Regions from separate parts of the Metabacillus sediminis genome, predicted to be linked through region 1. Evidence: a T-box and tRNA genes for the amino acid it is inferred to sense, from the RefSeq annotation. Region 1 holds a T-box; the other regions hold tRNA genes.
The links. A T-box is a leader RNA that pairs with one kind of tRNA and senses whether it is charged. The one in region 1 lies ahead of serS (serine--tRNA ligase), so its partner is inferred to be a tRNA-Ser.
Positions count from the first base shown of each region.

Region 1 (2,181 bases):
TCCGCGAGCATATTCGTTCTATTGAAGCGAGCGGAGCGAAAGCTGTTACGATAAAGCGTCCTGAGCAGCTGAATGAAATAGACGGATTGATTATTCCGGGTGGCGAGAGCACGACAATGCGCCGCCTGATTGATAAATACGGATTTATGGAGCCGCTGCGCCAGTTTACGGCGAGCCGAAAGCCGGTGTTCGGTACGTGCGCAGGGCTGATTATTCTGGCTTCGGAGATTGTCGGCTACGAGGAAGGACATCTCGCGGCCATGGATATTAAGGTCGAGCGCAATTCGTTCGGCCGCCAGCGGGAGAGCTTTGAAGCAGACTTGACCATTACAGGAGTCGGGGAAAATTTCACAGGCGTGTTTATTCGCGCTCCTCATATTGTTGAGGCTGGAGAGAATGTCGAAGTTCTTTCTAAATACAACGGAAGAATCGTTGCAGCGAGACAGGATCACCTGCTTGGGTGCTCTTTTCACCCGGAACTGACCGATGATCACCGGATGACGCAGCTGTTCCTTGAGATGGTGAAAGAATCAAAAGAAAAAGCTTCTGCATAAAAAGGTTGAAACTGGTTCAGACTTGTAGTAAATTATGAACTATCAAAGAAATCGTTAAAACATTGACAGGAAGCAGTAGCGAATATTCCTTCTTAAGAGAGCCGGTGGGTGGTGCGAACCGGTGCTGGAAGTTTGTGAATCCGTCCTCGAGTGAAGCATTGAAATGCTTCCGGTCATGGCCGTTATCATGCAGAGCTGGAAGACTTCTGTCTTCAATTAGGGTGGCATCGCGGGTTAACTCTCGTCCCTTTATTGGGGACGGGAGTTTTTTGTTTTTTGGCTGGGTGTAAGCCGTGGAAGAAGGGAGACTCCTGATCAGAGGGACAGGTGTGGCCCCCGCAAGCGTAAGGTACACATCGCCCGCGAAGGGATAAGCGAACCGGATGCCATGGAAAGTAACAGCCTAATTATTAAAAAAGGGAGAGATTGCTGTGCTGGATATTAAATATTTGCGTCAAAATTTTGAAGAAGTAAAACAAAAGCTGTCTATTCGCGGAGAAGATTTAACAGATTTTGAAAAATTTGAAGAGCTTGACTCTAAAAGACGCGAACTGATTGCTGCTACTGAGGAACTGAAGAGCAAACGGAATGAAGTATCCGGACAAATTGCTGCTCTTAAAAAAGAGAAAAAAGATGCAGATGATCTGATCAAGGAAATGCGTGAGGTTGGAGACCGCATCAAAGAAATCGATGAAGAATTGCGCGGAGTAGAAGAAACACTTGAAAAACTGCTTCTTTCTATCCCGAACATCCCGCATGAGAGTGTTCCGCAAGGGGATTCAGAGGATGATAATATCGAAGTCCGCAAATGGGGGGAGATTCGCGAATTCGGATTCGAAGCGAAGGCACATTGGGACGTAGCAGACCATTTAGATATTCTTGATTTCGAGAGAGCTGCTAAAGTAACAGGAAGCCGCTTCGTATTTTATAAAGGATTGGGTGCCCGCCTTGAACGTGCGCTTCTGAACTTCATGATGGACCTTCACAATGATGAGCATGGCTATACAGAAATTTTGCCTCCTTACATCGTGAACCGTGCAAGCATGACGGGAACAGGTCAGCTTCCTAAATTTGAAGAGGATGCATTTAAAATTAGAGAAGAGGACTACTTCTTGATTCCGACGGCTGAAGTGCCAGTCACGAATATGCACCGTGATGAAATCCTTGAGGCGTCTCAGCTTCCGATCAATTACACAGCTTTCAGTGCTTGCTTCCGTTCTGAAGCAGGATCAGCAGGCAGAGATACACGCGGACTTATCCGTCAGCACCAATTTAACAAAGTAGAGCTTGTGAAGTTTGTTAAGCCGGAGAACTCTTACGAGGAGCTTGAAAACCTGACAGGTCATGCTGAGAAAGTTCTTCAGCTTCTAAACCTGCCTTATCGTGTAATGAGCATGTGTACAGCAGACCTTGGCTTTACGGCAGCGAAGAAATACGATTTGGAAGTATGGATTCCAAGCTACGGTTCTTATCGTGAGATTTCTTCTTGCAGTAATTTCGAAGCGTTCCAGGCGCGCCGTGCGAATATCCGTTTCCGTCCGGAGCCGAAAGCAAAACCGGAGCCGGTTCATACGCTGAATGGATCTGGTTTGGCGCTAGGACGCACCGTTGCAGCCATTCTTGAGAA
Region 1 is NZ_CP147407.1:26,009-28,189, forward strand. It holds gene pdxT (pyridoxal 5'-phosphate synthase glutaminase subunit PdxT) at 1-554, shown strand, start outside; T-box leader at 608-806, shown strand; gene serS (serine--tRNA ligase) at 986-2,181, shown strand, end outside.

Region 2 (2,181 bases), 990 kb from region 1:
CTTCATGAAACAAATGAACCTCAAAATCTGTAGGACTTGCAATCATTCAGCATAAACCCTCCCCGCATTTTAGAGTGTATCTCAATCTATATACCCCTTTTACTACTTTTTAATTCTCTACTTTGAAAAAAAAATCCTTTTGTGCAAACGCTTTTATAATTAGACATAATCTAACAAATATTTATCGCAGGTGAACACAATGTTATTTTTCTAAATAGAATTAAGAAAAGTATAAAAAAAATAGAGGTAAACCCTTTGCTGCGAGGGCCTTCCTCTATAACGAACAAATAAAAGCATTATTTTAAAAACATGATTATTTGAAAAAAAGTGTCGTAATTAGTCGAATATTAATTTTCTAAAAAAGCTAAATTACAGGAAAAAATGAAGGAATTACCACAGTGAGGAAAAGGTTATGTTTCGTCAATATATTCTTAATTAACTTTTAAAAACAGTAATTCTTTCAAAAATGGAGCAGCTGTGTCAAAAAAAGCTTACAGATTCCTCTGGCTTGGACTATATTTCTAAAAAAAGATGACGCACAAGGAGGCCGCTGCCTTGCTAACTCTAACCAAACCGGATTTCAGATTAAAAGAGGCATATATGGAGTTTTATGAGGAATGGAAAAACTCAGAAGAAAAAATTGTTCCATGGGTAGTAGCTGAAAGCCCAGCTGACTTTGAAAAGTATCTCCATTATTTAGAGGAGCAGGAGCAAGGTAAAAATATTCCGGAGCAATTTGTTCCCCATTCTACCTATTGGCTTCTTTTGGGCAAGAGTCGCATTGTTGGAGCTGTTAATATCAGACATAGGCTGAATGAGTACTTAAAAGAGCGGGGAGGACACATCGGATATGGAATCAGACCTTCTGAACGGCAAAAAGGATATGCTACAGCAATCCTGTCCCTGGCTCTGGCTGAATCAAAACGAATGGGGATTAAAAATGTGCTTGTTACATGTGAAAAGTCCAATATTGCATCGGAGAAAACGATTTTAAAAAATGGAGGAAAATTCGATTCGGAGTTTATCGAAGAATGTGGAACCGTGGTTAAGCGATTTTGGATTGCCGATTGAACTGCTTCAGTTTTAAAAGAATAACGCAAAAAACGCTGCAGACGCAGCGTTTTTTCAATGACCCGTACGGGATTCGAACCCGTGTTACCGCCGTGAAAGGGCGGTGTCTTAACCGCTTGACCAACGGGCCAGACAGATGGCGGAGAAGGAGGGATTTGAACCCTCGCGCCGCTTACGCGACCTACACCCTTAGCAGGGGCGCCTCTTCAGCCACTTGAGTACTTCCCCATATATAAATAGATGATCTGTGAAAGGATTCTCACAAACCTGTTTAACGCTTATAATGAAAATGGCTCCGCAGGCAGGACTCGAACCTGCGACCGATCGGTTAACAGCCGATAGCTCTACCACTGAGCTACTGCGGAACAAAATGGGCCTGAATGGACTCGAACCATCGACCTCACGCTTATCAGGCGTGCGCTCTAACCAGCTGAGCTACAGGCCCATATTCAATTGAAATGGAGCGGGTGATGGGAATCGAACCCACTACATCAGCTTGGAAGGCTGAGGTTTTACCAGTAAACTACACCCGCATGAAATGGGGCGACTGATGGGAATCGAACCCACGAATGTCGGAACCACAATCCGATGCGTTAACCACTTCGCCACAACCGCCACTTCAATATAAATGGTGGCTCGGGACGGAATCGAACCGCCGACACATGGATTTTCAGTCCATTGCTCTACCGACTGAGCTACCGAGCCATTATAAATTTTCCGGCAGGATCAGCTCTTTCGATCACATCCTCACGTATTCTATACGCTTCGGTGCTCACTCAATCGCTTCCTCGACCTTTACGCTTGCTTATTGAAAGCATCTTACTTTTTTTTCAATTATCCTATGTACTACGAAAAAATAAATGGCGGTCCGGACGGGACTCGAACCCGCGACCTCCTGCGTGACAGGCAGGCATTCTAACCAACTGAACTACCGGACCATTTTGGTTGCGGGGACAGGATTTGAACCTGCGACCTTCGGGTTATGAGCCCGACGAGCTACCAGACTGCTCCACCCCGCGGTGATAGAAAGCTATGCTTTTAAAACTTAACATTGCTCTTATTCAGTATTACTATCTAAGCATAGATCATACCTGAAAAATAAAGAATATA
Region 2 is NZ_CP147407.1:3,138,807-3,140,987, forward strand. It holds gene glgB (1,4-alpha-glucan branching enzyme) at 1-46, opposite strand, end outside; gene WCV65_RS16265 (GNAT family N-acetyltransferase) at 601-1,071, shown strand; tRNA gene WCV65_RS16270 (tRNA-Glu) at 1,130-1,201, opposite strand; tRNA gene WCV65_RS16275 (tRNA-Ser) at 1,209-1,299, opposite strand; tRNA gene WCV65_RS16280 (tRNA-Asn) at 1,362-1,436, opposite strand; tRNA gene WCV65_RS16285 (tRNA-Ile) at 1,443-1,516, opposite strand; tRNA gene WCV65_RS16290 (tRNA-Gly) at 1,531-1,604, opposite strand; tRNA gene WCV65_RS16295 (tRNA-His) at 1,611-1,686, opposite strand; tRNA gene WCV65_RS16300 (tRNA-Phe) at 1,701-1,776, opposite strand; tRNA gene WCV65_RS16305 (tRNA-Asp) at 1,933-2,009, opposite strand; tRNA gene WCV65_RS16310 (tRNA-Met) at 2,014-2,090, opposite strand.
Region 2: it encodes a tRNA-Ser, which carries the amino acid that the T-box ahead of serS (serine--tRNA ligase) is inferred to sense. The anticodon was not compared.

Region 3 (2,181 bases), 250 kb from region 1:
ATAAAGGAAGAGTTTCATTAACGATGCTCTCAGATCAATAAAAAACGTAAGAACCGAGGAAACACTGCTCCCGATTAGCAGTGTTTTTTTCTGTAAAAATACCAGCATTGATTCAGAAGCTTTATCTGATAGCAATTTTTTTCATGAAAAGCACGCATCATCTGATTTTTTAACCATGATGGCATTGCTCATACCTCCTTAGCCGTTATAATGGAGTATGGGTATTAGCTAATGTATGCAATGAGTAAATGTCCTGTTCTTTGAACAGGCCGAATAAAGAAAGGTGTTACATTCATATGGATCAGCAGCAGCTGCAAGTGCTCGTTGAAGAACTATCTTCCAAGTATTTTAATAAACCATTTACCCATAAAGCGGTGTTCAATAACAGGCTCAGATCAACTGGCGGAAGATATATGCTTTCCTCACACAATATTGAAATCAATCCAAAGCAGCTTGATGAGCATGGAAGAGAAGCGATTGAAGGTATTATTAAGCACGAACTCTGTCACTACCATCTTCATCTGGAGGGAAAAGGATACCGTCATCGGGATCAGGATTTCAGAAAACTGCTTAAGCAGGTGGGAGCTCCCCGTTTTTGTACACCAATTCCTTCTTTGAAAACTCAAAAGCCCCTTCATCTCTATAAATGCAAAGAATGTCTTCAGCGCTTCGAACGGAAACGAAGAATGGATACGAAGAAGTATGTGTGCGGAAAGTGCGGAGGCCGGATTAAACAGTTGAATTAGGTGTTGACGGCGGTTGGTATGTATGGTAAATTATAAAAGCCGTCGTTGAGAGACAGGCTTCATGATTAATTGTTGAATAATAGTATTGACTTCGAGTCATAATTTACCTATAATAAAGAAAGTCTGCTGTTTATTATTCCGCAGTAGCTCAGTGGTAGAGCTATCGGCTGTTAACCGATCGGTCGCAGGTTCGAGTCCTGCCTGCGGAGCCATATTTTTATTAATCAGTACACAGATGGGGAAGTACTCAAGTGGCTGAAGAGGCGCCCCTGCTAAGGGTGTAGGTCGTGTAAGCGGCGCGAGGGTTCAAATCCCTCCTTCTCCGCCATCTAATTTTCAACATGGCCCGTTGGTCAAGCGGTTAAGACACCGCCCTTTCACGGCGGTAACACGGGTTCGAATCCCGTACGGGTCATTTTTTGTTTTCGGACAAGTTCTGATGCGTACAGAGGATTTAGATTCCTTTGGACGATTAGAGAATATTGGGCTATAGCCAAGCGGTAAGGCAACGGACTTTGACTCCGTCATGCGTTGGTTCGAATCCAGCTAGCCCAGCCATCCGAGCCATTAGCTCAGTCGGTAGAGCATCTGACTTTTAATCAGAGGGTCGAAGGTTCGAGTCCTTCATGGCTCACCATTTACATTTTCATATGCGGGTGTGGCGGAATTGGCAGACGCACTAGACTTAGGATCTAGCGCCTTACGGCGTGGGGGTTCGACTCCCTTCACCCGCACTTTATTTTAACTTAACATGCGGTCGTGGCGGAATGGCAGACGCGCTAGGTTGAGGGCCTAGTGGGGGCAACCCCGTGGAAGTTCGACTCTTCTCGGCCGCACCAAAAAAACTTTTTGAAAAGTGTTGACAAGAAATTAACGATTTGATATTATATATAAGTCGCCGATGCGCCCGTAGCTCAATTGGATAGAGCATTTGACTACGAATCAAAAGGTTAGAGGTTCGAGTCCTCTCGGGCGCGCCATATAAACTTGCGGTTGCGGGAAGTAGCTCAGCTTGGTAGAGCACTTGGTTTGGGACCAAGGGGTCGCAGGTTCGAATCCTGTCTTCCCGACCAGAAGTATACATATAATAATGCGGGTGTAGTTTAATGGTAAAACCTCAGCCTTCCAAGCTGATGTCGTGGGTTCGATTCCCATCACCCGCTCCAATTTTTGAAATGATCTTTGAAAACTAAACAAATCGAAGTGCCAACGTTAATTCTAGAGCAACAAACAAGAGCTAGTCAAACTACTTTTTGGAGAGTTTGATCCTGGCTCAGGACGAACGCTGGCGGCGTGCCTAATACATGCAAGTCGAGCGGACCTCTTCGGAGGTCAGCGGCGGACGGGTGAGTAACACGTGGGCAACCTGCCTGTAAGACTGGGATAACTCCGGGAAACCGGAGCTAATACCGGATAACTTTTCGAACCGCATGGT
Region 3 is NZ_CP147407.1:280,336-282,516, forward strand. It holds gene WCV65_RS01600 (Tex family protein) at 1-41, shown strand, start outside; gene cmpA (cortex morphogenetic protein CmpA) at 75-185, opposite strand; gene WCV65_RS01610 (SprT family protein) at 297-746, shown strand; tRNA gene WCV65_RS01615 (tRNA-Asn) at 884-958, shown strand; tRNA gene WCV65_RS01620 (tRNA-Ser) at 984-1,074, shown strand; tRNA gene WCV65_RS01625 (tRNA-Glu) at 1,090-1,161, shown strand; tRNA gene WCV65_RS01630 (tRNA-Gln) at 1,230-1,304, shown strand; tRNA gene WCV65_RS01635 (tRNA-Lys) at 1,308-1,383, shown strand; tRNA gene WCV65_RS01640 (tRNA-Leu) at 1,399-1,480, shown strand; tRNA gene WCV65_RS01645 (tRNA-Leu) at 1,500-1,585, shown strand; tRNA gene WCV65_RS01650 (tRNA-Arg) at 1,650-1,726, shown strand; tRNA gene WCV65_RS01655 (tRNA-Pro) at 1,743-1,819, shown strand; tRNA gene WCV65_RS01660 (tRNA-Gly) at 1,839-1,912, shown strand; rRNA gene WCV65_RS01665 (16S ribosomal RNA) at 1,997-2,181, shown strand, end outside.
Region 3: it encodes a tRNA-Ser, which carries the amino acid that the T-box ahead of serS (serine--tRNA ligase) is inferred to sense. The anticodon was not compared.